Regions from separate parts of the Bacillus sp. JZ34 genome, predicted to be linked through region 4. Evidence: riboswitches for the same ligand, from Rfam matches in the RefSeq annotation. Region 4 holds a riboswitch; each other region holds the start of a gene.
What was found. Region 4 has a riboswitch for S-adenosylmethionine ahead of M1D90_RS05620 (MetQ/NlpA family ABC transporter substrate-binding protein). Riboswitches for the same ligand answer to the same signal wherever they lie in the genome.
Positions count from the first base shown of each region.

Region 1: another riboswitch for S-adenosylmethionine. It lies ahead of M1D90_RS15670 (bifunctional homocysteine S-methyltransferase/methylenetetrahydrofolate reductase); the one in region 4 lies ahead of M1D90_RS05620 (MetQ/NlpA family ABC transporter substrate-binding protein).
Region 2: another riboswitch for S-adenosylmethionine. It lies ahead of M1D90_RS17145 (methionine ABC transporter ATP-binding protein); the one in region 4 lies ahead of M1D90_RS05620 (MetQ/NlpA family ABC transporter substrate-binding protein).
Region 3: another riboswitch for S-adenosylmethionine. It lies ahead of M1D90_RS00915 (5-methyltetrahydropteroyltriglutamate--homocysteine S-methyltransferase); the one in region 4 lies ahead of M1D90_RS05620 (MetQ/NlpA family ABC transporter substrate-binding protein).

Region 1 is NZ_CP096403.1:3,075,097-3,082,455, reverse strand. Features, by position in the region: gene metH (methionine synthase) at 1-359, opposite strand, end outside; gene M1D90_RS15670 (bifunctional homocysteine S-methyltransferase/methylenetetrahydrofolate reductase) at 352-2,181, opposite strand; SAM riboswitch class I at 2,260-2,371, opposite strand; gene M1D90_RS15665 (YajQ family cyclic di-GMP-binding protein) at 2,449-2,940, opposite strand; partial or broken gene M1D90_RS15660 (CvfB family protein) at 3,081-3,949, shown strand; gene M1D90_RS15655 (DUF3941 domain-containing protein) at 3,987-4,109, opposite strand; gene M1D90_RS15650 (spore germination protein) at 4,265-4,471, shown strand; gene M1D90_RS15645 (DegV family protein) at 4,715-5,575, opposite strand; gene M1D90_RS15640 (YitT family protein) at 5,739-6,581, shown strand; gene M1D90_RS15635 (BsuPI-related putative proteinase inhibitor) at 6,597-7,049, shown strand; gene guaC (GMP reductase) at 7,139-7,359, opposite strand, start outside.
Region 2 is NZ_CP096403.1:3,363,233-3,370,591, reverse strand. Features, by position in the region: gene M1D90_RS17170 (hypothetical protein) at 1-328, shown strand, start outside; gene M1D90_RS17165 (ATP-binding cassette domain-containing protein) at 770-1,312, shown strand; gene M1D90_RS17160 (ABC transporter ATP-binding protein) at 1,332-2,255, shown strand; gene M1D90_RS17155 (ABC transporter permease) at 2,248-3,189, shown strand; gene cspB (cold shock-like protein CspB) at 3,306-3,506, opposite strand; SAM riboswitch class I at 3,810-3,923, shown strand; gene M1D90_RS17145 (methionine ABC transporter ATP-binding protein) at 4,023-5,024, shown strand; gene M1D90_RS17140 (methionine ABC transporter permease) at 5,027-5,677, shown strand; gene M1D90_RS17135 (MetQ/NlpA family ABC transporter substrate-binding protein) at 5,699-6,517, shown strand; gene M1D90_RS17130 (L-cystine transporter) at 6,644-7,359, shown strand, end outside.
Region 3 is NZ_CP096403.1:192,991-200,349, forward strand. Features, by position in the region: gene M1D90_RS00910 (glycosyltransferase family 39 protein) at 1-1,013, opposite strand, end outside; gene M1D90_RS00915 (5-methyltetrahydropteroyltriglutamate--homocysteine S-methyltransferase) at 1,153-2,283, opposite strand; SAM riboswitch class I at 2,357-2,466, opposite strand; gene M1D90_RS00920 (DUF3298 and DUF4163 domain-containing protein) at 2,785-3,468, shown strand; gene M1D90_RS00925 (chorismate--pyruvate lyase family protein) at 3,567-4,097, opposite strand; gene M1D90_RS00930 (LacI family DNA-binding transcriptional regulator) at 4,294-5,268, opposite strand; gene M1D90_RS00935 (ABC transporter substrate-binding protein) at 5,502-6,800, shown strand; gene M1D90_RS00940 (carbohydrate ABC transporter permease) at 6,812-7,359, shown strand, end outside.
Region 4 is NZ_CP096403.1:1,105,780-1,113,138, forward strand. Features, by position in the region: gene M1D90_RS05595 (ATP-binding cassette domain-containing protein) at 1-640, shown strand, start outside; gene M1D90_RS05600 (ABC transporter permease subunit) at 634-1,614, shown strand; gene M1D90_RS05605 (ABC transporter ATP-binding protein) at 1,640-2,338, shown strand; gene M1D90_RS05610 (ABC transporter permease) at 2,328-3,659, shown strand; gene M1D90_RS05615 (sunset domain-containing protein) at 3,688-4,368, opposite strand; SAM riboswitch class I at 4,500-4,607, shown strand; gene M1D90_RS05620 (MetQ/NlpA family ABC transporter substrate-binding protein) at 4,664-5,488, shown strand; gene M1D90_RS05625 (MDR family MFS transporter) at 5,609-6,790, shown strand; gene M1D90_RS05630 (DUF4257 domain-containing protein) at 7,011-7,340, shown strand.

The DNA.
Region 1 (7,359 bases), 2.0 Mb from region 4:
ATCGCGCCGGCGACAAACCTTGGCCATTCAGGTGTGGAAAACTTTTCGGCGGCCGCTTTGGCGAGTTTGACTGAAGCGAGGTTGACTTCATAGGCGCGCTGCCCGAGGTCGTACTCGTCCAGAACGAGCCGTGTGGCTCCGAATGTATTGGTTTCGATGATATCGGCTTTAGCGGCCAGATAGGCTTCGTGGATGCCCTGAATGATATGAGGTGCCGTGATGCTTAGAAATTCATTGCACCCTTCATAGGTCTCGCCGCCGAAGTCAGCGGCGGACAAACCGGCATTCTGGATCATCGTTCCCATCGCACCGTCAAGGACGAGGATTTTTTTCTTCAGCTGGTCATTGATGTTAGACATTTGTTTTCTCCTTTTCTTTCTGGTGGATATATGCCGTCAGTTCGGCGGTTAAATCAGACCGCAAAAACGGTGTGATCAGATAAATGCCGTTGAACAGGTCGCACGCCGCATCAAGCAGGGAGCGGGCGATCGCGAGCCCTTCCTCGGCCTGTTTTTGTTTGTCATTTCCCGCCAGCGCCATCTTTTCGCGGATTGAATCGGACAGTTTGATGCCGGGGATTTCGTTGTGGATGAATTCCGCGTTGCGGCTGCTGGTCAGCGGCATGACGCCGATATAGATCGGTGTTTCAAGATGCTTTGTTTCTTCGTGGATTTTGATGAGCTGCTCCTCTGAATAGACAGGCTGGGAAATGAAATAGTCTGCGCCGCAGGCGATTTTTTTCTCAAGCCGTTTCACCGCTTTGTCAATGTGTCTGACATTCGGATTGAAGGCGGCCGCCACTGAGAAATTTGTTTTCTTGCCGAGCGGTTTACCTGAATATGACAAGCCTTCGTTAAACTGTTTGATCAGGCTGATCAAATCGAACGATGTCAGGTCATAGACGGAAGTCGCTCCCGGAAAGTCGCCGATTTTCGACGGATCGCCGGTAATCGCCAGCACGTCTGACAGCCCCAGTGTATCGAGCCCCATTAGATGGGACTGCAGGCCGATCAGGTTGCGGTCTCTGCATGTAATATGGATCAGCGACCTCATATCGAGGCGCTGTTTTAAGAGCGCGCCGCAGGCGACATTGCTGATCCTCGGTGTGGCAAGCGAGTTGTCCGCCAATGTCAGTGCATCGATTCCGGCTGATTGAAGCTCTTTAGCGGCGTGCAAAAATTTCTCAAAGTTTAATTGTTTTGGAGGATCGAGTTCGACGATAATGGACCGTTTTTGCTTGGCCAGATCGTCGAGAACGGGCTCTGTCCTTTCGTTTTGAACAGCAAGCGCCGCTTTCTTTCTGATTTTCACGTGCTTTTCGGTGACTGGAGGAAGCCCTTTGACCGCCTCAGCCATCGCCCTGATGTGGTTCGGCGTGGTTCCGCAGCAGCCGCCGATGATCCGTGCGCCTTGATTGCGGAATTCCTCCGCGCTTTCCCTGAAATATTCATCATCTGTCTCATAAACAAGCCTGCCTTCGACAAGGGACGGGAGGCTGCTGTTCGGATAGACGGAAAGATAGGCGTCTTCTAAAAGCGGGACTTCTTCAAGCGCTCTGATCATATGATAAGGGCCGAGGCGGCAGTTGATGCCAACGACGTCTGCGCCGAGGGATGCCAGCTGCTTCAGGCCGTCCGCAAGCGGGGTTCCGTCCTGAAGAACGCCCTCTTCGTGCATTGAGACATTCAAAATGATTGGCAGCTCTGTTTCCTTTCTGGCAATCTTTAAAACTTCGCGCGCTTCTTCTAAATCATAATAGGTTTCGAGCAGAAGTCCGTCCAGCTGCTCATTTAACAGAAGATAGAGCTGTTCGCGGAAGCTTCTTTTAATGTCCTCGAGAGAATACGAGTTTTTGTTGAACGTCCGGATTCCGCCGAGCGTACCGAGAACATAAGCAGAACCGGCGGCGGAGCGGGCGAGACGGACCGCTTTTTCGTTGATTTGTTTTGTTTCGTCTTCGAGCCCGTATCTGGACAGCTTGATGAAGTTTGCGCCGTACGTGTTCGTTTGAATGATATCGGCGCCGGCCTGTACATATGCTTCGTGGACGCGTCTCACTTCTTCGGGCTTGGAGATGTTCAGTTCCTCAAAACACCTGTCGATCCCGTAGGAATACAGAAGTGTGCCCATTGCGCCGTCCGCGATTAACGTTTTGCTTTTTATATCCTCCAAAAAACCCATCGTTTTCCCCCTTAAGCATTTTTGATAAACAAAAAAGTCTTCTGTGAAGCAGAAGACTTTTCATCGACATTGTCCGTCTTCTTATCTTCCAAGCAGACTGCTTGCTGGATTTAGCACCTTGGTCATGAATATTCATTCACCGGTTGCTGAGGCTTCATCGGGCCAGTCCCTCTGCCTCTCTTGATAAGAACAGCTATTTAGTTTCTATTGATTACTTTTACTCAATTTACCGAAAATCGGGAGAATAATCAACAGTAAATTAAGAATTTATCGAAAATTTATAAATTGGACATCAATCGGCAGGTCGGCTTCCCTCACCATCGCGATGATTTGCTGAAGGTCGTCTTTATTTTTTCCGGTTACGCGGACTTGATCATCCTGCACTTGCGATTTAACTTTCAGACCCGATTTTTTTATCAGGTTATTGATTTTTTTCGCGTTTTCTTTGTCGATGCCCTGAACTAGTTTTCCGCGCTGTCTGACCGTGCCGCCTGAAGCGTTCTCAAGCTTTGAGTATTCGATGTTTTTCGTCGGGACGTTCCGCTTGATCAGTTTGCCGACAAGCACGTCTTTCAGCTGGTTCATTTTAAATTCGTCGTCCGATACGAGAACGAGCTCGTCTCCTTCGAGTGTGATGCTGCTTTTTGACCCTTTGAAATCATAGCGTGTGCCGATTTCCTTGAGAGCGGTCTGAATTGCGTTTTGAACTTCAGGCAGTTCAACCTTTGAGACGATATCAAATGAGCTTTCTTTCGCCATGTGAAAACCTCCATCCATTTTACTTATGAGTCAATTATAGTAGAATAAGGTGAAACTTCCAATATCGAGCGGTTTGCCTGGCCGCGATCCGGCAATAATTTTAACATTGGAGGAATAATAAGAAAAAGAAAAACAGGCGGATAAGAAAGGAAGAAACAGTATGAAACCAGGACAGCAGCTAACATTGAAAATAGATCATAAAGCCGATTACGGTTACTTTTTGACGGACGGCGAAACGGCGGTCCTTCTGCATCAGAGCGAGATCACGGAGGATATTGAAGACAGAGAAGAGGTCGATGTCTTTTTATATGTCGATCATGAAGATCGCTTGGCGGCTACGATGAGAAAGCCGATGATCAGCGCTGAACAGTACGGCTGGGTGGAAGTCGTTGATGCCGTCAGCGGCATGGGGGTTTTCGTCGATGTCGGGCTCTCGAAGGACGCCCTCGTTGCGACAGAGCATCTCCCGCCGTATGAATCAGTATGGCCGCAAAAAGGGGACAGGCTGTACTGTATGCTGAAAATCACGGGGCACGGAAGGATGTTTGCCAAACCGGCGCCGGAGGATAAGATCAGCGAGCTGTTTAGTGAAGCTTCACCCGGTCTGATGAATAAAGAGCTCACCGGAACGATCTACCGCTTGATCGCATCAGGCTCTTTTATGATTTCCGAAACCGGCATCAGAGGCTTTATCCATTCTTCTGAGCGAAAGGAAGAGCCGAGGCTTGGGGAAAAGCTGACCGCAAGGGTGATCAAAGTAAAAGAAGACGGTTCTGTTAATCTGTCGCTTCTGCCAAGAAAGCAGGATGCCTTGTCGGTTGATGCAGAACAAATTTTGACTTATATGAGAACGAGAAACGGCGCGATGCCGTTCTGGGATAAAAGTGACCCTGAGGATATCAAAGAGCGCTTCAACATGAGCAAAGCAGCATTTAAAAGGGCGCTCGGCCATCTGATGAAACAGGATAAAATCTATCAGGAAGAGGGCTGGACATACGAGAAAAAATAAATATGAGGCGGCGTCCGATGAGGACGCCGCCGGTTTTTTACAAGTGATCAGGCTTCTTTGATTCCTGGTGTTTACCGGCTTGTCTGTTCTTTTCAGCGAGCCGGTTTTTCTGCTGGTTGACGGCGTTGTTGTCAACTGGCTTTTTATCATCATCTTTCATGAGGAAGCACCTCCTGTCAAAATGTCGCTTTTAGCTTGCACACTGCCGGCGAAACTATGTACTCTCCCAACCGCGATGTTTTTTGCCGGGAAGTTTATGCCTCCTTGTACCGCCAGCATACACATATCATAAGACCCAAAAAAAGGAGACTTGGTATGAAACATTGCTGCTCAGTTTATATTCAAAGTGTTTCGGCAGGAGGAGTCGTCAATTTTGGCGGTGCGTTCAAAATTTGTCCGATCACAATGGAAAAAGTGGTCGAGGGGTCTGGAGGTCCTGATGTCGCGACAGCGGCTGCCGGTTTTCTTGATGGAGCGCTTACACCGGTCGCCGCTGAAGGAACAGTCACCGAAGACAGCTGACGAAGAAGGCCTGCTTTTATCAAGCAGGCCTCAGCGTGTCGACAAACCCTCGCATTCGTTGTCAGGCCTGCGCGTCGGTGCTCACGAATTGCAACATTCGCTCCGCTCCGATGCTCGGCCTTCCTAAACTGCAAGGGTTTTCAATCACGCTGATAGGATGACAAAATCCCAAAACTAAGAGCCGTTTTGGGATTTTGTCAACAATCTAAGGCCTGCTTTTATCAAGCAGGCCTCTGTTTTACCTTATCTTTTGTCTTTCCCCGGAAAAAAGACCGCCAATGTTCCGGGGCCGGAATGGGCGCCGACCGCTGAACCGACCATGTTGACGACGATTTCCCCCGGCTGAAATTCGGCTTCGATCATCCGTTTGACCTCTTCGGCCGTCTCTTCGTCATCTCCGTGGCTGATGCCGACCGTCTGTCCGCTCAAATCGACGCTTCTTTCTTTCATCAATTCGATCATCCGTTTGAGCAGCTTCTTTTTGCCCCGGATTTTTTCCAAGGGGACAAGCTTGCCGTCTTCAACATGCAGGAGCGGTTTAATATTCAGCAAACCGCCGACAAAAGCCGATGCTTTGCTGATTCTTCCGCCTCTTGCCAAATAAGTCAGGTCATCTACGGTAAAAATATGTTCAAGATGTTCGCAAAAGTCCTTTACAGACGATTCAATTTCTTGTATTGTATTGCCGTTAGTTGCGAGTTTAAGGGCGTGCTTAACCGCGAGCCCATAGCCTAATGAAGCGCATTTTGAGTCGATGATCCGCAGATCGAAATCAGGGAACTCTTCCTTGACTTCGTTTGCTGCCATCACAGCCGTCTGGTATGTTCCGGAAAGCTCTGAAGAAAAGGCGATATAGAGAGCGGGTTTGTTTTCGCCGGCCAGCTCGCTGAATGCATTCTTGAACCGCATCATGGACGGCTGGGACGTTTTCGGCGCTTTGCCTTCGCGCATCGCTTCATAAACGTCCAGAGGCTGAATCGTCAGAAGGTCATCGTACTCTTTTTCATCAAGCAGCACCTTTAACGGAATAAATGAGATGTGATGTTCATCATAAAAAGATTTCGGCAAATCTGCCGCACTGTCTGCTAAAAGGTGAACGTTCATTTGAACCCCTTCTTTCTAAAAAATGGTGGAAAAGGACGCCAAACTGTCCTTCGGTATATTTCGTTTTTTAGGTCAACTATATCATATATTTTTACATTGACGTTTTCAAAATATTGTTTTAAGGGTAAACCAAATATATACGAAAGTAGCGGAGGAACTAAATATGGTCATAGCTGAAGCAAAAAAATTGTTCATTGTCATCATCGGCGCCTTGTTAAATGCCATCGGATTGAATCTGTTTCTGATTCCCGCCGATGTTTACGCCAGCGGCTTTACGGGGGTGGCGCAGCTTTTATCGAGTGCGCTTGACCAGTACAGCCCGATTTACTTTTCAACGGGGACGCTATTGTTTATTTTAAACATTCCCGTCGGGATTCTGGGCTGGCTGAAGGTCGGGCGCTCATTTACGGTTTACAGCATTTTGAGCGTAGCCTTGACGACGGTCTTTTTAGGAATGCTCCCTGAGGCGAGCCTGTCAAACGATATTTTGCTGAACGCCGTGTTCGGCGGGGTGATCGCCGCGGTCGGAATCGGCCTGACCCTTAAATACGGGGCTTCAACGGGCGGTTTGGATATTATCGCGATGATCCTGGCGAAGTGGAAAGACAAACCGGTCGGCACCTATTTCTTTATTTTAAACGGTGCGATCATTTTAACAGCAGGATTATTGAACGGGTGGGAGAAAGCATTATATACGCTCGTTACACTATATGTGACAACCAGGGTGATCGATGCCATCCACACCCGTCACGCCAAGCTCACCGTTATGATTGTCACAAAGAAAGCGGAGGAGATCAAAGAAGCGATTTACGGAAAGATGGTCCGCGGCATTACAACCGTTCCGGCGAAAGGCGCCTTTACGAATGAACAGAAAGAAATGATGATCATTGTGATTACAAGATACGAATTATACGACTTGGAAAAAATCATTAATGAAGTGGATCCAAATGCTTTCACAAACGTCGTGCAGACAACGCAGGTTTTAGGGTTTTTCCGCAAAGATTAATGAAAGGGTGAATGAATGCGGCTGATTTCCATGATTGTAATGTTGCTGTTTGTCGGTGGATGCGGGCAAAACGGGGATCAAGTCCCCGATAAGGAGGTATCAGGGGAAGTGAATAACGGGAGTGTAACATTAACGGTTGAACCCGTTCAGAAGCAGGGAGAAATCGAATTTCGGATGTCGGTTGTCAACCATACGGATGATGTGGCAGAGTTTGAATTCAGCAGCGGACAGAAATTTGAACTGATCGTCAGCGACAAAGAAGGGAATGAAAGGTACCGCTATTCGAAAGGAAAAATGTTTACGCAGGCGTTCCAGACGATGACGCTCAAACCGAAAGAGTCTTACGATTTTACTGATGTATGGAAAGAGGTGCCTGAACCCGGCACATATGAAGTAAACGTGACATTTTTGGGAAGATCGGAACAGTTTGCAACTTTGAGGACCGGCAAAACGTTTGAAGTGAAATAGCCGTCAAAAAAGGCATCCCGGGAAGGATGCCTTTTTGTATGCTGTCAGGCAGAAGGGAAGGCGGCTGCCTGAACACCGCCCTGTGACCGTTAATATTGATCCCCGTTGAAAATAGAATTTTTAACGATAACGTAGTCTACGTTGCGGATCGCATCGAGCTTGTTTCCTCCCGCGTAAGAAATGGATGATTGCAGATCCTGTTCCATTTCTGTCAGCGTATCCATGATCGCGCCTTTATGCTCCACGTACATTTTTTTGCCTTCGACATTTTTCTTTTCACCTTTTTGGTACTCAGAAGCGGAACCAAAAT
Region 2 (7,359 bases), 2.1 Mb from region 4:
CATTATATTGACCATCATCGCTGCTGTCCTCGTCATTATCGGTCTGGTGGTATTTAATGTGCGGTCGGCGTCTTCACAGGATAAACCCGAACATGAGGATAACGCGGCAGCTGAAGCTGGCATTCCTCATGTTCAGGAAGAAGAAGTCGCTGAGCAAGTTGAAGCCGATCAGCAAGATCCGTTCGAAATGAATGATCAAACCTATCGGGCGATTCTGCAAAAACTTCAACATCCAAAAGAGGAAAAAAACCATTCCGAGAAAACGGAAATGGACGATATGGATTACCGAAAAGCATTAAAATCCATGAAAAAGCGGGAACAGGATTAAAGGCAAATTCGCTGGGAACCAGCGGGTTTGCTTTTTTTATTTGCGCTTTTTTGCAATATTACTTGTGATTTCCCTCGTACTACTGATGCAGTACTCTGATACAGCTCGGTCTGGAAGGAAAGACGCAGCTTTGGTTATATAATCCGAACAACAGTGCGTTATTGCTGTTGTATACCAATTGATTTCCCGCGCTAGTTTATTCATTTTCGGGCTGATTGTCAGAAGCGTTCTGCTCTCAAGCAGCAACAGCCTGTTTTCCGCGTCATTTGCTTCTTGTCAATATCGCTGTCTTTTTAGGCTCCGTGTTTTTTCCACATGAGGTGATGTTCTTTCGAACGATAGATGAAGCGCTCAGAAAATATTCGGCTATCAAAAATTCATCCGGGAAATTTCCTTGTTGATCTACAATGCTTATGGATTATTCGAGGCGCTGTTCATCAAGTGCAGAGATTCTGGAGCATTTCTTTAAAAGCTGATTCAGCCAGAAAGGAGACGAAGAACATCGCCTATTTAACAGAGCTCGATATGTTCTACGATCCATTTCGGGTCAAGGATATGATTCACTTTTATGAAACCCAGTTTTCCGATTTCCGTATAAATAAAGCGTGGGACCTGTTAAAGGACATGAAAATCGACGGGGATAAAAAAATCGGCAAGCTTTCCAAAGGCAACCGGGGCAGGCTGAAGCTCGCGCTCACATTGGCGCGCGATGCAGCAGTCGTGCTGCTTGATGAGCCGTTTTCCGGTCTTGATCCGATGGTGAGAGAATCGATCGTCAAAAGCCTTCTTACATATTTGGAGCTTGATAAGCAGACAATCGTCATCGCCACCCATGAGATTCATGAAATTGAACAAATTTTGGATGAGGTCGTCGTCGTCTTAAATGGCCGAATTGAAGAAAAAAAGGATGTCGAACAGCTGCGCGAGGAATCCGGAATGTCGCTTTTGGAATGGCTGAAACGGTTTATTGAAGAAAAAAATTGAAAAGGCTGGAGGAGAAACAGTGGAAACACTTTTGGAATTAAAAAATGTATCAAAAACGATCAGGGGGAAAAAGATTATCGACGGCTTGAGCTTTGACGTGCGGGCAGGCGAAATATTCGGCTTCCTAGGTCCGAACGGCGCCGGAAAAACGACGACGATCCGGATGATTGTCGGGCATATGAACATCACCGCCGGTGAAATCGCCGTGTGCGGCGTCAGCGTAAAAGAAAATTTTGAAAAGGCCGCGCGGCATATCGGAGCGATCGTTGAAAATCCGGAACTGTATAAATTTTTAACGGGCTATCAAAACCTTCAGCAATACGCGCGCATGACGAAAGGCGTGACGAAACAGAAAATTGACGAAATCGTCGAGCTTGTCGGATTGAAAAACAGGATCAACGATAAGGTCAAAACGTATTCTTTAGGAATGAGACAAAGGCTTGGCCTGGCCCAAAGCCTTTTGCACGATCCGAAGCTCTTGATTCTCGATGAGCCGACGAACGGGCTTGATCCGGCCGGTATCCGGGAAATTCGCGATCATTTAAGAAAGCTGACGAGAGAAAGAGGTATGGCGGTCATCGTTTCAAGCCACCTGCTTTCAGAAATGGAGCTGATGTGCGACAGGATCGCCATTATCCAGAACGGAAAGCTCCGGGATATTCAGCATGTGCACGGACCCGCTCGGGATGAAAAGAAGCGCTATTATATTCAAGCGGATGACAATCAGGCTCTGATGCGGGAAGCGGCTGCCTTCAAAAAGATGAAGGTTGACGAAGCGGAAGGCGGGATAGAGCTCAGTCTTCAAAAGGATGAAGTGCCTGATTTGATCAAACACTTGTCAGACAACGGTGTCCGCCTATATGAAGTGAAGGCTGTGAACAAATCGCTGGAAGACCGGTTCCTGGAAATCACCGCAGAGAAGGAGGAAGCTCAGCATGTTTAATCTCATCGTAAATGAATGGATCAAAATTTTTAATCGAAAAGGCACATATGTCATGATTGCGATTTTGCTGTTATCTGCCATCGGGCTGGGCGTTCTCACAAAGATGATCGGAGAGACAGACCAAAACCCGGACTGGAAAAAAGAATTGATGCAGGAAAATAAAGATATGAAAGAACAACTTAAAGGGGTCAATAATCCGGCACTTGAAAAAAGCTATGAACGGTCGACCGCCATTAATGAGTATCGAATCAAGCACGATTTGCCGGAAGACGGGGACTATTCGGCCCTGTCGTTCATCAGCGACGCGAGCGGCAACATTCCTCTCCTCGGTCTGTTTGTGATCACGGTGGCTGCGGGAATCGTTGCGAATGAATTCAACTGGGGAACGGTGAAGCTGCTTGTCATCAGGCCGATCAGCCGCTTTAAAATTTTGCTGGCAAAATATTTTACAGTTCTGCTTTTTGCATTGGCTTTGCTTTTCATTCTGTTCGCAAGCGCGGGTATCACAGGCCTTGCTTTATTCGGGGCAGGCGACGGCAGCCAGGTTCACTTGGCGTACGCCGATGGAACCGTTGAAGAAAAAAGCCTGCTGCTGCACTTGGCCGGCAGCTATTTGCTGAATTCAATATCGCTTTTGATGATGGCGACAATGGCCTTTATGATTTCAGCTGTTTTCAGAAACAGCTCGCTTGCCGTAGGTATTTCAATTTTCCTTTTGGCAATGGGCGGAACGGTGACAAACTTGCTCGCAACGAAATTTGATTGGGTGAAATACATCTTATTTGCCAACACTGATCTCACTCAATACTTTGACGGATCTCCGCTTGTTTCAGACATGACGCTGGGATTCTCGATTGTGGTGCTGGCTGTCTATTTTATCGTTTTTCATGTGCTCGCCTTTGGTGCATTCACAAAAAGAGACATCGCTTCATAAGCGGTTTTCGCAAAAAAAGCCTGACGCCGGTTTTCCGGGCGTCAGGCTTTTTTTAAATATAAAAAGACTGCTGACATTCGGTCAGCAGTCCTGTATGAAGATCAGCGGTTCACAGCTTACGCTTTTGTTACGTTAGCAGCTTGTGGTCCGCGGTTTCCTTCAACGATTTCGAAAGATACAGATTGGCCTTCTTCCAAAGTTTTGAAGCCTTCGCCTTGAATAGCAGAGAAATGAACGAATACATCGTCTTGTCCTTCAACTTCGATGAATCCGAAACCTTTTTCAGAGTTAAACCATTTTACTTTACCTTCTAGCATGAAATTTCCTCCTAAAGCGATAACGCTTAAATTCACTATTCTTGCTCTAAAACAAACTTCCAAGACGAAAACTCTTACAAAACTTTCTTCTTAAAGATAGTTCGAACAAAAATAATTACCTTTACTTTACCAGTGTTTAAGCGAAATTACAACTGCTAAACACAATTTTTTTAAAAAAAGTGAAATTTAATAATCAGGGCGAAAAATAAAGCATTGAAAAGCGGGTTTTTGAAATTTTCACAATTCTGATTGACAACATTTCAAAGAAGCTGTAAAGTTAGGTAAAACTTCATGCATCAACACTTCTTATTTAGAGAGGCGGAGGGAATTGGCCCTATGAAGCCTCGGCAGCGGGTTCTGCATACAGCAGAATACTGTGCCACATCCAACAAGCCGTACGGGCTTGGAAGATAAGAAGAGAGCGGACCACTCTATTTACTTCGTGTCGTCTAAGGCTTCTTCTTATTTTTTAAGAGGGAGCCTTTTTTGTTAGCCAAAAAGAGGAGGAAGATCATCATGATTACATTTGAAGGCGTTGAAAAGGTCTATGAAAGCGGCGGACAGAAGGTTCATGCGCTCAATGGAATCGACCTTCATGTAGATAAAGGGGAAATATACGGCGTCATCGGATTCAGCGGCGCAGGGAAAAGCACGCTGATCCGCTGTGTGAACTTCCTTGAAAAACCGACGGCCGGAAAGGTATTCGTCGGCGGAAGAGACTTAATGTCTCTGTCGAAAGCTGAGATTCGAGCTGTTAAAAGGAAGATCGGCATGGTATTTCAGCATTTTAACCTGTTAAATTCAAAGACGATTTTCGCTAATGTCGCTGAGCCGCTCGCGCTTGTCAAAACACCGAAAGCCGAAATCAAGCAAAAAGTGACGGAACTGCTCCATTTTGTCGGACTTGAGGATAAAGCCCGCGATTATCCGGATCAGCTGTCGGGCGGCCAAAAGCAGCGCGTCGGCATTGCCCGGGCGCTGGCGACAAATCCGGAGGTTCTGCTCTGTGATGAAGCGACATCCGCGCTTGACCCGCAGACGACCGGCGATATTTTGAAGCTGCTGAAGCGCGTCAACGAACAATATAACATCACGATTTTGTTGATCACTCATGAAATGAATGTGGCAAAAGAAATCTGCGACAAAGTCGCGGTCATTGAAAAAGGAAGGATCATTGAATCAGGCAGCGTGTTTGACGTGTTTTCCGCGCCGGAAACCGAAACGGCCAAAAGCTTTGTCAAATCAGCCATCGACCACGAGATACCTGAATCGATTCAAAAATTAAATGTGAAGCATCTCTACCAGCTTCAATTTGTCGGCGAATCTTCCGGGAAGCCATTTCTTTCGCAAGTGGCAAAGCGGTTTGACGTAGAAGTCAACATTCTGCACGGAACGATTACAGAGCTTCAGGGAATTCCGTTTGGCAGTATGACGGTTGAACTGCAGGGGGAAGACGGTGAAATCGGGCGGGCGCTCGAATATATCCGCAGAGAAAACATTCGCATCAGGGAGGTATAAGCATGCTTGTTACATATGACCAAATCATTGACGCACTGGTTCAGACGATTCAAATGACGGTTTTCTCGCTTTTATTTTCAAGCGTGATCGGCATTCCGCTCGGCATTTTGCTGGTTGTCACAAGGAAGGGGCATCTGCTTGAAAATCCGGCAGTTTTTACGGTTGTCAATATGATCATTAACATTTTCCGGTCCGTTCCGTTTATCATCTTGATGGTTGCTTTAATTCCGGTGACAAGGCTGATTGTGGGGACGTCCATCGGCACATCGGCAGCGATTGTTCCCCTGACTTTTTATGCGGGGCCTTACATCGCAAGGCTCGTCGAGAACTCTCTGCTTGAAGTCGATCCGGGAGTCATTGAAGCCGCTGAAGCAATGGGAGCGACTCCGCGGCAGATCATCTTCCGGTTTCTGATTCCGGAAGCGCTCGGTTCGCTTGTGCTGAGTTTTACGGTGGCAACTGTCGGATTGGTCGGAGCGTCGGCGATGGCTGGTGCGATAGGCGCCGGCGGTCTTGGGGATTTGGCGATCACATACGGCTACCAAAGGTTTGACACGCTGACGATGATCATCACGGTTGCAATTCTCGTCATCGTTGTGCAGGGATTGCAGACATCCGGAAACGTTCTGTCCAAAAAATTGAGAAGAAGATAAACAGAGAGGGAGACAGCTATGATGAAAAAGTTCACATTTGTTATCATTTTACTGCTGCTTGCGGGAGTGATCGCGGGGTGTGCGGCAGACTCTGATGCGAAAACCATTAAAATCGGCATCAGCGGAACGGATACAAGAATCTGGGACTATGTGAAGAAAAAAGCCGAGAAAGAAGGCTTAAAGCTTGAAATCGTCAAATATTCTGATTATGTTCAGCCGAACCAGGCTTTGGCAGGCGGTGACATTGACGCCAATGCATTTCAGACGATATCTTACTTTAATGCATTCAAAAAGGAACGCAATCTTGAACTATCGCCGATCGGCACAACGATCATCGCTCCGATGGGCATTTATTCCGAGAAGTATGATTCGCCTGACGATATACCAAACGGCGCGGAAATCGCTGTTCCGAGCGAAGCGACGAACATGGGCAGGGCCTTGCTCCTGTTGGAGTCCGCCGGCCTGCTTCAATTAAAGGACGGATTTGACGGAAACGGAACGCTTGATGCGATTAAAGAAAATCCTAAAAAACTCAAAATCACAACGGTGGCCGCAGAGCAAACGCCGCGCGTGCTTCCCGACGTCGCTGCATCTGTTATCAACAACGGCATAGCGGTTGACGCTGGCTTCCATCCTGTCAAAGATTCGATTAAACTGGAAGACGAAACAGCGACACCGTACATCAACATTATTGCGGCCAGAACAGAAGACCGGGACCGTGAAGATTTGAAAAAAATCGTTGAGCTGTACCAATCAGACGATACCGCTGAATTGATCAAAAAAGAGTTTGACGGTGCACAGCTGCCGACTTTTGTTCCACTGAAAGACATCGGCGAATAAAATGTCAGTCGCGCAATTGATTCCCGGGTCATATATTGAAATACATCGATAATTCCTACTTGACCAATCAGGTTTGTTGTACTATAGTTTTTAAATGTAAAAAATTCTGGGGGTGCTTTTGTTACCATGACATTATTTGTTGTTATTAATATTATCGTCATGCTCGGCCTGATGGCGCTCCTTTATATGATGCAAAAAAAACATGTTTCGTTTTCTAAGCGGGTATTTACCGCTCTGGGAATCGGCATTGTTTTTGGATTCGCTTTGCATTTTATATATGGTTCGTCTTCAGAAACGATTACGCAGACATCTGATTGGTTTAATATTGCAGGCGGCGGCTATGTGAAGCTTTTGCAGATGATCGTTATGCCGCTTGTATTCATCTCGATTTTGGGTGCTTTTACAAAGCTTAAACTGACGCACAATATCGGAAAAATCAGCGGATTGATCATCGGCCTCTTGATCGCGACGACAGCTGTCGCTGCTGCGGTGGGAATCGCGTCCGCACTTGCTTTCGACCTGCAGGCTGTCCATGTGGATCAAGGCCAGGCAGAGTCAATGAGAGGGGCGGAACTCGAACAGAAATCGCAGGACATGGAAGCCAAAACACTTCCACAGCAAATTGTCGAGCTTCTTCCGGGGAATCCGTTTTTAGATTTTACGGGAGCAAGACCGACATCAACGATCGCCGTTGTTATTTTTGCGGCTTTCCTTGGAATCGCGTATCTCGGGGTCAATCGAAAACAGCCTGAACAAGCTGAGCTTTTCAAAAAGATGGTTGATGCCGTGTATGCGATCATTATGCGTGTAGTGACGTTGATTCTGAGGCTGACGCCTTACGG
Region 3 (7,359 bases), 910 kb from region 4:
CCAAACATGCCGCTCGTGCCGCCGCCGGGACCTCCGCCGCCGCTTTGAACATCACCCTGCTGGCCGTCCGGTCCGCCTGAAGGCATCTCGCCCCCGCTCGGCGGAGCCATTTGTCCATTTGTCGAGTCTGAGTTGTTTTCGGTATCGCCGCTTTGCTGCTGCGGCATTTTCTGCTGCTGGTTCTTTTGATTTTGATCAGATGAGGAGGTTCCGCCCCCGCCAGCACCGTTTTGGCCTGTGAGACGCTGGATGCCGTTGTAGCCAAACGCCAGCTCAAGGACAGAGTTGGTCTGGCTGCTTCCAATATAAGGGCGCGAACTCTCCGGCTGACTATCGACGACTACCGCCCAGGAAACGGAAACGCCTGCCAGAACGATCAAGGCTGTGATAAGAGACACAATTTTTTTGCGAATCGTCGTTTTTGCTGCAATCATGTAAAACAGCAGGAATGCCGGTAATACCATGTATGCTTGCAGCATTTTGACGTTAAAGCCGACGCCGACCATACAGAATGCGCCGAGCAGCCAGCCGATTTTTCCTTTCCGGACTGCTTTAAACAACATCCAGGTTGCAATCATCAAACAAAGGGTGAGAATGCTGTCGACGTTGTTTGTATGGCTGACCGCAACGGCAATCGGCGTACACGCCATAATAAGAGCTGAAATTCTGGCCGCCGTTTTGCCAAAAGTAGGTTTTACAATAAAGTACAACAGTGCTACGGAAATCACTTCGGCAATCGCTTCAGGAAGAACGACGCTCCAGCCGTGCACGCCGAACACAAGTGCAAAAAGTGTCTGAATCCAGAGTGCAACCGGCGGTTTATCAACTGTTACAAAGCCTGCTGGATCAAATGATGCGTAAAAAAAGTTATGAAAACTTTGGGTCATACTTTCAACGGCCGCCGTATAGTAGGCGTTGTCTGTGTCACTATTCCAGATGCCGTACAAGTTTAAAGCTGCAGATAATACAAGAATGAAGACCAGGAATATATCGATTTTCCTTTTCTTAATCATTGTTCGATCACCTCACTAAAGAGCATTATAGAAGCCAAATATGATCAAACTATGAACAAATCAAGAAGGAATTTTAAATTGTATAGAGGGGCAAAAAAAAGAGACATGCCGTCAGGAGGCATGTCTCAAATATGAGGTGTTATTTCCATACGTCTTCTGCGATCTCGACGACATGACGCAGTTTTTCCCATTGCTGCTCTTCTGTCAGGAGATTGCCTTCTTCTGTGGAGGCAAAGCCGCACTGCGGGCTTAGGCACAATTGGTTCAGGTCGACGAAGCGAGCTGCTTCGTCGATGCGCCGCTTAATATCATCCGGGTTTTCAAGCTCTCCGAATTTTGATGTGATCAGGCCGAGGACGATCTGCAAGTCTTTCCGTTTGACATAGCGAAGCGGTTCGAAGCCGCCGGAGCGCTCGTCATCAAATTCAAGGAAAAGTCCGTCTAAATTGAGTCCGTCGAAAATCGTTTCTGCAGCCGCATCGTAGCCGCCTTCCGCCACCCATGTTGACTGGAAGTTGCCGCGGCAGATGTGCATGGTGACCGTCAAATCGTCCGGGCGTCCTTCAACTGCTTCATTAATCGTGTTGGCGAAGGACTGGCGCAGTTCATCAGGCTGGCGGCCGAAGGCTTTGATCTGCTCATGTCCTTTGTCTGAGAAAAATACCGACCAGGCCGTGTCATCCAGTTGCAAATAGCGGCAGCCGGCATCGTAAAATGCGCGGATCGCTTTTTTGTAAGCCTGCGCGACATCGTGATGGAACTCATCCAGATCCTCGTACGGGCTTTCTCCAAGTTTTCCTCTGAAAAACAGCATATTCGGGCTCGGAATCGTCATTTTCGGCGTATGTGTGCCCGCAATATCATGAAGAAATTTATAATCTTCCAGCATCGGATGGTTTGTAAAATCGACTTTGCTTGTTACTTTGATTCCGCGCGGCTTCGTTTCAACATTATGAAATTGAATGCCCTTGTCCGCTGTATATCCTTCTACGCCGTCAAGCCCTTCAAGAAAATCGAAATGCCACCATGACCTGCGGAATTCCCCGTCAGTAACGGCTTTAAGGCCAATTTCTTTTTGCTTTTCGACAATGCGCTTGATCTCTTCGTTTTCGACTTCGCGCAGTTGTTCAGCGCTAATTTCACCGTTCGCTTTTTGAATACGCGCTTTTTTTACGGGCGCAGACCTTAAAAGACTCCCCACCTGATCAGCTCTGTACGGTCCGATTTTTTTCCCAGGCGTTTGCTTCAGTACATCGGTTGATTGTGTCATGCTTCATCCCTCTTTCTTTATAGACATAAAAAAGCTCTTCCCGATAAGGAAGAGCTTGATATATTCAATCTCCTCCTTATCTTCAAGAGCACGAACATGCTCTTAAGGATTTAGCACCATTCTGTCATAGACAGCGGTTGCCGGGTTTCACAGGGCCAGTCCCTCCACCACTCTTGATAAGGAAAACCTTTTTATGCAATTTTTTAATAATTTTAATATTAATACTTTTTATAAAAATGTCAATGGGTTTAAAAAAACTATTTGGTTTTTCATTTTCTTCTTCTGCGGTTAAACCGGAGGGCGTATCGAATCAGCGTAAGAATTTTTTGTCAAGACAGTCTTTCAAATGGTCAACAAGGTGCTGAACGAACAGGGTGAATTAGAATATTTTTCAATTTTTATCTCCGAAAATAGAAACTTTCTCGCGAGTTTACCGGTCTATCATGTGTACCTGATTTCAAAATGGGTATGATAAACAATGACAGATTAAGGAGGGTTCTTATGAACAAAAAAACAGTGTTTAAAGCGTTAGGTATGCTGATAACAGGGGTATTGTTTTTTGCGCTGTACGGTGCGGCCGCACTTCCTTCTGCACACGCGGCAAATGAAAAAAAGCCGACGGTCACGAGCCATACTTACAAAAACATTAAGGCTTTGAAATACCCGCAGGTTGCAAATGTAAGCAGCAAATCTCTCCAAAATAGGATCAACAAAGATTTTAAACGTTATATTGAGCAGTCCTACAAAGATTATGTAAAAAACAAGAAAGACGGCCAACAGCACGGATACCAAACAGATTATCAAACGTCCTTTGAAGTGAAATACTGGACCGGCCAAAAGCTGAGCATTCTGACAAGTAATTACGTCTACTCCGGCGGAGCGCACGGAAATACGGCAGTCCGCTCTTTCAACTATGACCTTGCCTCTAAAAAGCGGGTGTATTTATCAGATATCTTAAATACAAAATCGAAAATGGATAAGACAAAAACATACATTTACGACTATATTCAAAAACACAGCGACATTTTCTTCCCGGATGTGAAGAAGAAAGACATCGTCCTTGGTAAAAACACGGCTTTTTATTACACAAAAGACGGCATTGCGATCGTCTTCCAGCAATACGATGTCGCTCCTTATGCTGCCGGAAATCCGGTCGTTGCCGTGCCGAAAACGGTGTATCAATAAATAACAGCCCCTGTTTCGCAGGGGTTTTTGTTTTGAGGGAAGAAGGAATGGGGAGGTTATGGAAGCCTTTTCATGAAGTGGCAGCTGACGGGCATGATTCAGCCCGCAGTCCGTTCGCAGATTTTTTCTAAATCGAATAGCTCGCAGACATAGAACATGCACTGCCGGCCGCTGATAATCTGATATTTTTTAAAAGCATATGTCCGGTCTGCTGAAACAGGTACATGTTGTGTGAAATGTTTTCCCAGGCAGTCGCCCGTACTGAAAATTTCACGCCTTGACTCCAGTTCTGCAATGATTTTCCCGATGGGAAGCCTTTCTGCCTGCAAATCTTGTTTGATGGCGGGCGGCAGTAAGTTTGTTTTAACATAGACATAATTATAAGATAAATAATCATCGCCTGTTTTCAAAGAGGAAGTTCTAAACAAGATGTCATCATCGCGTTGAAACAGCCTCGCTTCTTCAGGTGACAGCTTGTCATAATCAATATTATTTTGCTGAAAAACTTCGATTTCGGCTTTGCCACCGATCAGCGTTTCAATCGCTTTGGTTGTTGAACCATCGGTTTTGGTTAACATGTCTTTTACAATAGCAACTAGAGTTTCAGGAAAAAAGTGGCTTACGCTCAATGAAAGGCACCCCCGTACCAAAATTAGAATTTTTTGAAAACTTGTCTTTAAATTTATCATGTGGAGATGCGTTTGTCTAGAAAAATAAGTTAAATTTTAGGTTAGTAATGTAAATTTTATATTTTTAACAATTGGATAGATCAGGATATGTATGGAAAAAGGAGACGTCAATGTCTCCTTTTTTTGTGCGATTCATTTAAGTCGTCTCTCCTTCTAAAAGCTGTACGGGCAAATAGGTTTCCAGCGGTAAATCATCGAATTCGCCTTCGATGGCTTTGGACAAAATCTCGATGGCCGTCTTGGAAATGAGTTCAATCGGCTGCTGGATGGTTGTCAATTCCGGGAGGATGGACTGAACGGCTTCCGTTCCGTCGTAGCCGATCACCTTTAATTGCCCGGGAATGTCTTTTCCGCGTTTTTTTGCTTCGGTGATGACTGTAGCGGCCATGAGGTCATCGCTGGCAAAAATGCCGTCAGCCGCAGGCTGTTCATCAAACAGTTTTGAGATGATTTCCCGGTAATTTTGATGAAAGGGAACCTCATATGTAATCGGCTGCCTTCCGTGTTGTCGCATCACATCTTCATATGCTTTTCGTCTAAGATTTGCCGGTGTTTTCAGCTCAATTGGTCCGTTGAGATGGATGATGTGCCGGCAGCCTTTTGCAATTAACAGTTCTGTCGCTTTTCTTCCTCCGTCATAGTTATTGGAGCCGATGACGGGAATCGTTTCCGATAAGTAATGATCGATGGCGACAATCGGCAGGTTTTGCCGATGATAGTTTAAGATTCCCCTGTTGTAGGTCACGGCGATGACGCCGTCCACTTGATTTCGCATCAGCATTTCCAAGTATTTTTCTTCTTTGTCTTTGCGGTTCAAGCTGTTGCAAAGCAGCAGTTTGTAGCCCATGGCAGCGCAGATGCTCTCAATATGAAAGGCCAGTTCGCCGAAAAACGGGTTGCTGGAGTTAGGGATGATGAGCCCTATTAAATGAGTTCGTTTACGAAATAAAGAGCGGGCCAAATCGTTTGGAAAGTAATTGATTTCTTCCATCGCTTTATAGACTTTTTCTTTTGTTTTTTCACTAATATAGCCGCGGTTATTTAATACCCGTGATACGGTTGTTGGTGAAACTCCCGCTTTTTTTGCAACGTCGTGAATGCTAGGCTTCATTCCCTTTTCCCCCTGCTAGTTTACTGAAATGGCTTACAATTCTCGTCACGCACTTATTTTAGAGAATCGGACTGATATGTGCAAGAAAATGCCATGATTCTGAGAAATGTACCGGGATGAATAATTGGGGAAAAAATATGTCAACCGGTTGACATGTAAAACCGGTTGACATACAATTCACTTGAAAGCGCTTTTATCTGTTGATTTATGAAAAATGGGGGGAAGTGACAAAGATGAAAAGGTGGCTCTTCGGAATTTTTTCATTGTTACTGATGTTTGCGATGTGGGGCTGCAGCAATAGCAAAAGTGCAAATAGCCAAGATGGGAAAACGCTTACGATGTGGGTGCACGTATCTGATGATAGTGAAGAAGGAAAGGTCTATCAAAAGCGGGTGGACGCTTTTAATAAAAAGTATGCCTCTGAAAATGTCAAGGCCAAAGTTGATTTCATTCCCAGAAGCGGAAACGGTGGCGGATATGAAGACAAAGTGAACGCGGCGCTGACAACGAACACCCTGCCGGATGTGATCACTTTGGACGGACCGAATACGGCGGCTTATGCGAAATCAGGCGTAATTGCGCCATTGGATGAGTATATCAAAGACCAGGACGATTTATTGCCGAGCATTAAGCAACAGGGAACCTACCAAGGGAAACTGTATGCGATCGGCGTCAGCGAATCGTCGGTCGGTATTTACTATAACAAAAAAATGCTGAAGGACGCCGGCGTTGATTTGAAAACGCTGCCAACGGTTGAGAATCCATGGACGTGGGACGAATTCCTTGAGCTTTGCAAAAAGCTGAAAAATAAATATGACAAACCGGCCATCGATATGCAGTTGCAGTCAAAAGACGAAATGCTGACCTATGCGCTATTGCCATTTGTTTGGTCGGCTGGCGGTGATGTCCTTTCAAAAGACGGCAAGAAGTCGGAGGGTGTTTTTAACGACAAACCGACCGCTGCAGCGATGACATTTATTCAAACAATGCTGAAGGAGGGTTACACGACCCGGACTCCGGTTAAGCATGCGTTTGAAACGGAAAAATATCCGATGAAAATGAGCGGTGTCTGGACGGTAACCGACATGGAAACAAATTTCCCTAATGTCGATTATGGGGTGATGCCGTATCCTGTTTCGCCAAAAACAAAAAAGCTTGTGTCCCCTTCAGGAAGCTGGCAGTATGCCATGACACAGACGTCTGAAAACAAGGAATGGTCGGCAAAATTGGTCGATTGGATGACAAACAAGGAATCCAACCTGGAATTGAGCCGTTCGATCGCCGCGCTGCCTGTGCGCTATTCATCAGAGAAAGTGCTGGCAAAAGAATTCTCAGATGAAATGAATGTCTTCTTGCAGCAGCTGAAAGAAACGGGGCACGCCCGACCGGTGACACCGGCATATCCGCAGGTGACACGCGCATTTCAGCAAGCGATCGATGACATCAGCTTCTTTGATCAGCATCAGGATATTCAATCGGTGCTGGATACGCGTGCAAAAGAAATGCAATCAGCCATCGATAAGGCTAACTAGAAGGTGGAACCATGAATAAAATTCCGTTGAAAGAAGCAGGGACGGCCTTTCCGCTGAAAAAAATCCCGGCCAATAAAATAGGGTGGCGGGACAATGTGCTGGCCTATACATTTTTAGGTCCGTCCTTGCTGATTTTGTCAGTGTTTCTCGTGATTCCTTCGATTATGGCGGTTTACTACGCATTTACAGATTATTATTTGTTAACACCTGACATGCGCAAGTTTGTCGGTTTTGACAACTTTATCAAATTGTTCAAAGACCCTATTTTCTTGAAAAGTTTGAGCAACACATTGAAATTTGTTGTCCTTGTGATTCCGTTGCAGATCGGGGCCGCTCTCGGGTTGGCCCTTCTGTTGAATAAAAAGCGCAAGGCCAATACGTTTTTCAAAGTCGCATACTTTAGCCCCGTCGTCATGTCGCTTGTTGTCATCTCCGTTTTGTGGCTGTACTTGCTGAATCCGAATGAAGGAATGATCAATAACGTACTGACGCATGTCGGTTTACCGCCACAGCCGTTTTTGACAAGTCCTGAACAGGCGATCTTTACAATTGTTTTCGT
Region 4 (7,359 bases):
TCAAAACACCTATTTCGAAAAATACAATTACAAACAGCTCGTCAATATTTTGCGAAACATTTATCCTGACTTTGATGTTACATACGCTAATGAATTAATGAACCGCTACGATATTCCCGAAACAAAAAAGTACAGGGAATTGTCTACAGGATTGAAAAAGCAAATGTCGCTGATCTTGTCATTTGCGATCCGGCCGGCGGTCATCCTGCTCGATGAACCGACAGACGGCATTGATGCCGTCACAAGACAAGATGTTCTCCAGCTGATGGTCGATGAAGTGGCTGAAAACAACACGACGATTCTCATCACATCCCACCGGCTTGAGGATATTGAAAGAATGTGCAACCGAATCGGTTTTCTCGAAGACAATACATTGTCGAACATCATGGATCTTGATGAACTGAAAGGCGATTTTATTAAAATCCAAATGGCATTTGAAGAAGATGTCAATTTGAAAATCAGGGAAAGGGAAATCCCTGTTTTGGATCACACCGGCGTGTTTTATACGGTGTTGATTCCGAAAGCAGACGATGTGAGCAAACAATTTCTAAAAAGTTTGTCTCCGAAAGTTTGGAACGAGCTTCCGGTCAGTCTTGAGGAAGTATTCATCGCAAAGTATGGAGGTAAGCGAAGATGGTAGACCGCGGACTTTTATATAAAGAGTGGAAACAGCATTTCTGGATTTTTTTAGTTGTGTTTGCAGCGGTGATGCTGAGTGAACCGTTTTCGATTTTAAATGATTATTTTCAGTATCAAGGATGTCTTGCGGAACAGAAAAAATTTCCCGATATAGAGTGCGTTTTATATAAAGATTATGAGATAAGCGGGGTCATGAGAATGTTCTGGATTGGCGGAGTCGCGCTTGCACTCAGCCAGATCGGGTTTGAACGGAGCAGAGGAACGCTTGATTTCACACTCGGGCTCCCTTATAGGCGAGGCATCATTTTCAATACGAAATATTTCTTGGGTATTACAATTCTTTTAACAGCCCAGCTATTATCTTACTTGTTATCTTATGCCTTAGTTGTTTTGTATAAGGTTGACGTCGTCAACTTTCACGAGTATTTTATCGGATCGGTCATATTCTGCTTTATGGTCTACTCGCTTGTCATGGCGGCGGGCGCGATGACCGGCAATCCGCTGGCCCAGATGATTGTTGCTTTTTCAACGTCGATTCTGCCTTATTTGCTGATCGGCCTTCCGATGGCAAACTTGCAGATTATCATGAGTTTCTTTGGGGTTAATTCTGCTTTATTTTCTCAGGATTCATATTTTTTAAATTATATAACGCCGATTGTGTACCTCGACGGTTTCGGCGTCCATAACGGCGGCTTGGCCTTTACGCTGTTGATTCCGCTGGTCATGGGGATCTTGTTTTATATAATCGGCTATTTTTGCTTTATCAAACAGCAGCTTGAACGGAACGGACATTTTTTTCTCTGGAGAAAAATGGATCGCCCGATTCAAATTCTCGTGATTTTATTTGGCATCTGGGGATTCGGCGCAGCCACTTCTTCTAGCCTGTTCAGCTATATCTTCGGTATGTTGATCGGTTCGGCAGTCGGATTCTTAATCAGTTACTTCTTGATTTTCAAAAAAATAAAACAGCTGTAATCCATAATGGAGAGGAGATTTACAAATGATCAGTGTAGAGCATATTCACCACTCATTTAAAGTCGGTAAAAAGGGGAGGGAAAATGAAGTTAAAGTGTTAAAGGATGTCTCGCTTACCGTTGAAAAAGGCGAAATCGCCTGCATTGTCGGACGGAGCGGTTCCGGAAAATCGACGCTGTTGAACTTGATTTCCGGCTATATCGCCCCGACAAAAGGTAAGATCGTCATTGACGGTACGGATGTCACAAAGTACAGCGAAAAAGAATGGGCGGCATTCAGGCTTGAACATTTCGGCTTCATCTTTCAAAGTTTTCAGCTGATTCCGAGCTTGACGACTTACGAAAACATCGAACTGCCTCTGACTTTAAAAGGTGTTCATCCGTCTGAGCGGAAGCAGCGCGTCAATGAGATGCTTCACCGCGTCGGCCTTGAAAACCACGCTGGACACTATCCGAATGAGCTTTCAGGCGGACAGCAGCAGCGCGTCAGCATCGCCCGCGCTTTGATTTTGAATCCGTCAATCATTTTAGCCGACGAACCGACCGGAAGCCTCGATTCCGAAACAGAGCAGGAAATCCTCGAATTCATTCGGCAGCTGAACAGGGAGCGCGGTATTACATTCGTCATCATCACGCACGATGACGAGGTGGCATCGATCGCCAAAACGAAATTTCAGTTATCTGACGGCGTATTAGAGAAGGGGGAAGAGACTGTTGAAGTTTAAGGATCAGTTGAAGTTCATTAGAAGAAATATGAAGAAAAACCGCCTGCGTGTATTCATGACCATTCTCGCAACAACGGTGGCCTGCGCGTTTTTAATCGTGCTCGCATCGGTCGGATTCGGCCTGCAAAAATCGCTGACTGAACAGCTGATGAAAGAGCAAATCGTGACTGAGATAAATGTTGTCGGAAAAGAAGGGCAAAGCGATCAGAAAGTTCAAAAGAAAGACTTGAAAGAATTCGAAAATCGCAAAGATGTGTCCGCGATTATCGAGCGCACGCAGGTGTTCGCACCTGCTGAAGCAAAGTTGGGCAACAGGACAAACAATCAAATGTCGAATATCACGATTACTGACATGGCTGCTGAACAAAAAGCCAATATTAAACTCGATCGCGGCCGCGTAGCGAAAACACCGAATGAAATCGTCGTCGGCTACCATTTCGGGAAGAATCTCTGGACGAAAAAAGAAGCCCAAGATTATGAAAAGCAGATGGAAAATAATGCTGAGGAAGTAAAAGAACCAAAAGGATACGCAGAAGATATTCTCGGCAAAACAATTGAATTAAAGATCTCAAAAATGGATGAAAAAACAGGAGAAGAAGGGAAAGCGAAAACATATGATCTGAAAGTTGTCGGAGTGACGAAAAAACCTTCTTATGAATGGGCAAGCGATTCAACAGTCTATGTCAGCAACGACATGCAAAAAGACATCACCGGATTTCTGAAGGCGGACAAAGACAGCGGCACGATCGAAAAAAAGCTTTCGGTTTACGCGGATAACTTTGAACATGTCGGACAGCTGACAACAGATTTGGAGGATGAAGGCTACTACGTCGATTCAATAACGAAAAAACTCGAAAGCATTAATCTTTTTTTCATGGCTTTTAAAATCGGTCTGATCTTCGTCGGAGTCATTGCCGTCTTGATTTCAGCGATCGGCATTTTTAACACGATGACAATGGCGGTTACAGAGCGGACGCAGGAGATCGGCATTATGAAAGCGATCGGGGCAAGCCCGAACGTGATCAGGAAAATGTTTCTGCTGGAAAGCGCCTATATCGGTATCTTAGGATCTGTTTTAGGTGTTATCATTTCATACGGTGTCAGCTTTTTAGTGAACAAGATTATACCACCTATTTTATCATCGGTTTCAGAAGGAGGAGCGAGTGCGGCAGACTTCAGCATCACCTTCTCGTACATTCCGGTCAGTCTTGTCCTTATCGCGACCTTGATCAGTGCAGGCGTCGCCATTCTTTCAGGCCTGAACCCGGCCATTAAAGCGACAAGAACGAACGTGCTGACAGCATTAAGAAGAGAGCTTTAAGAAAAAAGCCGGCGGTATGCCGGCTTTTTTAACGTTTCGGAGGTCTGTACCCCGCATCACGCGCCTCCTGTTCTGTGCAGAACCAGCGGGCGACGTTTTTCGTGCGGTCATAATATGTACTTCCTGGTGTATGATAAATATGGTTGACGCTTCCTTTGATTTTGCACTCTTGTTTGCTTTCACCGCTGTTTTTCTTAGGGGAGGGCGCGCTGTGTGACGTTCCGGCCTGAGCGGTGGCGTTCTTTTCTTTTACAGTGGCTTCGGCACTGCCGCTTTTTTCTTCAGCCTTAGCCAGTTTTTCTGACAGCGATTTTGTTTTTTTCGTAAGCGAGTCTTTTTCTTTTGTCAGTTTTTCATTTTCTTTTTTTAATGTGTCATTCTCCGTTTTGGCTGCCTTCAGTTTTTCGTTTGCTTGATTGAGCTGCTGCTTTAATGCGGTTTGCTCCTTTTGTACAGCGCTGTGTTCAGTTTTCAGTTCCTGAAGCTCGGTTGTCAGGTCCTCTGTTTTTGTCTCATCGACGGCATATGTTTCCTCACTGTAATAAGGCGCAGAGATGATCAGGAGGAGAAGTCCGCCTGCAAAACAAGGATAAAAGAGTTTTCTGGAAAACCTTTTGCCTGGAGAAAAGATTCTTCTGATCAAATGAAATACAAGATAGCAGATGGAAAAAATAAAGGATAAAAACCCGATCAGCATGATAGATTCCATGATTCGTCTCCTTTCGTGTTTGATAACTATATTTTAGCTTAAAAAGAAAAAAATGTTTATACCAAAAAACTTCTTGCAAATCTAAATATTCAAACGTAAAATAAAGAAATCATTTAAAAAACCGAATATGGAGCTTATAAAGAGAGATGGAGGGACTGGCCCGGCGAAATCTCAGCAACCTGCAGCAGAGCAAGGTGCTAAATCCAGCAGAATGTCAGGCGCATTCTGAAAGATAAGTTGAACAACTCTTTCAGGCGCCGAAAGAGTTTTTTTTATTTTGGAGGAGGAGATGTACATGAACAAGATATTAAAATGGACTTCCGTGCTGGGACTGGCCTTGAGCCTGGCGCTTCTGGCCGCATGCGGAAACAATGCCGAAAGCGATGGTAAAACGATCAAAATAGGCGCTACTGCAGGACCGTATTACGATATGGTCAAAAAAGCGATTCAGCCTGAACTTGAGAAAAAAGGCTACAAAGTTGAAGTGGTTGAATTCACCGACTATGTACAGCCGAACACGGCGTTAAGCGAAGGCGAACTCGACGCCAATTTGTTTCAACATGAGGTTTTTATGAAATCATACAATCAAGAAAACAATAAACATCTTGCTGCACTCATTTCTGTGCCGACCGCTCCGATGGGTCTCTATTCTGCCAAATATAACGACTTGAACGATGTCAAAAACGGGGCGGAAGTGGCTGTTCCAAACGATCCGGCCAATGCCGCCAGGGCATTTTTAACGCTCCAGGATCAGGGGCTGATTCGGCTGAAAAGCGATGTCGACACATTGAAAGCCTCTGTGCAGGATATTGCGGAAAATCCGAAAAAGCTGACATTTAAACAGCTTGAATCTGCCAATCTTCCAAGAGCGGTCGATGACCTGGATATCGCGGCTGTCCCGGGTAATTTCGCTCTCTCCGCTAATATGAAGTTGCAGGACGCGCTGGCGCTTGAGAACATGCCTGACCGCTACCGCAATCAAGTGGTAGTGGATGAAAAAAACAAAGACAAGCCATTCGCCAAAGATCTCAAAGAAGCGGTACGATCCAAAGCTTTCGAAGATGCGATCGATCGGGAATTCGCCGGTTTCGGAAAGCCAAAATGGATGACGCAATCATAAAAAAATTCCCCCTTTAAAAAGGGGGTTTTTTATGTTGAAAATCGAAATCGTGTCAATTGAAAAAAATGGGCAAAACGAATAGAATCTAGAGGGAATGCTAAAGAGAAAGAAGGAAACGCTATGCCGCGCACATTATGGCTATTGGTCATCGGAATGTTTATCAATGTCACAGGGGCATCTTTTTTATGGCCGCTGAATACCATCTATATCCATCAGCATTTGGGAAAGTCGCTGACAGCGGCCGGATTTGTGCTGATGCTGAACTCAGGGGCAAATGTGCTGGGCAACCTGTTCGGGGGATATCTATTCGATAAAATCGGCGGATTTAAAACCGTCGTACTTGGAATTGTGATCACGTTTGCGAGCCTTTCAGGCCTCGTCTTTTTTCACGAGTGGTTCCAATACATTCTTTTCTTAACACTGGCCGGTTTTGGATCAGGGATCGTGTTTCCGGCATGCTATGCAATGGCCGGCTCGGTTTGGCCGGAAGGCGGCAGAAAGCCGTTCAATGCTGTATACGTGGCGCAAAATGCAGGGGTGGCAGTTGGTTCAGCGCTCGGCGGAATTGTCGCGTCTTTTTCATTTACGTATGTTTTTCTGGCGAATGCAATGCTGTATGCCGTCTTTTTCATGATTGCGATTTTCGGATTTAGACGCATTCGGTCTGAAAAAGCCATGCAGTCTTCTGTTTTGGATCATGCCGATTCAGTCAGCGGGAAATCTAGATTCTCCGCGCTTTTGGTTATATGTACGGGCTACCTGCTCGGCTGGGTCGCTTATTCGCAATGGTCCTCGACCATCGCTTCACACACCCAGGAGCTGGGGATATCTCTTGGGCAGTACAGCGTACTTTGGACAGTGAACGGGGCGCTCATTGTTTTCGGTCAGCCGCTGATCGGTTTTTTTGTGAAACGGTTTGCCGAATCGCTGAAAAACCAAATCGTGATCGGATTTGTCATTTTTATGATGGCATACGGAATTTTGTTTGGCGCTGAACGGTTTCCGGCGTTTCTTGCCGCGATGGTTGTGCTGACCATTGGCGAAATGCTTGTATGGCCGGCTGTGCCGACAATCGCCAACCGTCTCGCTCCGAGGGGAAAAGAAGGGTTTTATCAAGGGTTTGTCAACAGTATGGCGACCGGCGGAAGAATGATCGGGCCGCTTTTTGGCGGAATGCTGGTTGATTATTTCAATATGCAGCTTTTGCTTGCGGTTCTGCTCGTATTGCTGCTGTTCGCAATAGGAACGGCGTTTTTATACGACAGGAAGGAAAAGCAGCTCTCCGCTCAATCAGATGCATAAGTGGTATAGAAAAAATAGGTAATTGTAATTATATGAAAATGAATCGAAGGAATCAAGATTATCAACCAAATCTTCACATATAATGGAAGAAACAAGCTTTTTTTCTTCTCAGACAGAACACATTTTCTGTATGGTAGTATCGAATATCATCGCAAGGGGTCTAGGGGGGCTGCTCGATGGCCTGAAGTCGCTTGACTAAACTAAGGGCTTTAGGAAGGTGATGAAGATGCTGCATCAAGTTTTGGTTGCTTGTTTGATTGGAGGGATTATGGGGGTTCTCGGGCACGTTAAAAAAAGAGGGCGCCTCGAGAAACCGAGAACAACGAAACGATTCATTTACCTTGGATTTTTTGAAGATATTCTTGTCGGAATGGTTGCTTCTATTTTGCTTGTTTTATCTGCGGAACCTGATTCTGGAATTCAGCTTGTCGTGTTATCGATCATTGCCGGCTACGGCGGTGAAGCTGTATTGAGAAGCTTTGACTTTGTCAGAGAACAGCAGGCAAATGTACAGAACTCCGAACGGCAAAACAAATCTCCACACGATTAAGATCCTCACTCTTACCCTT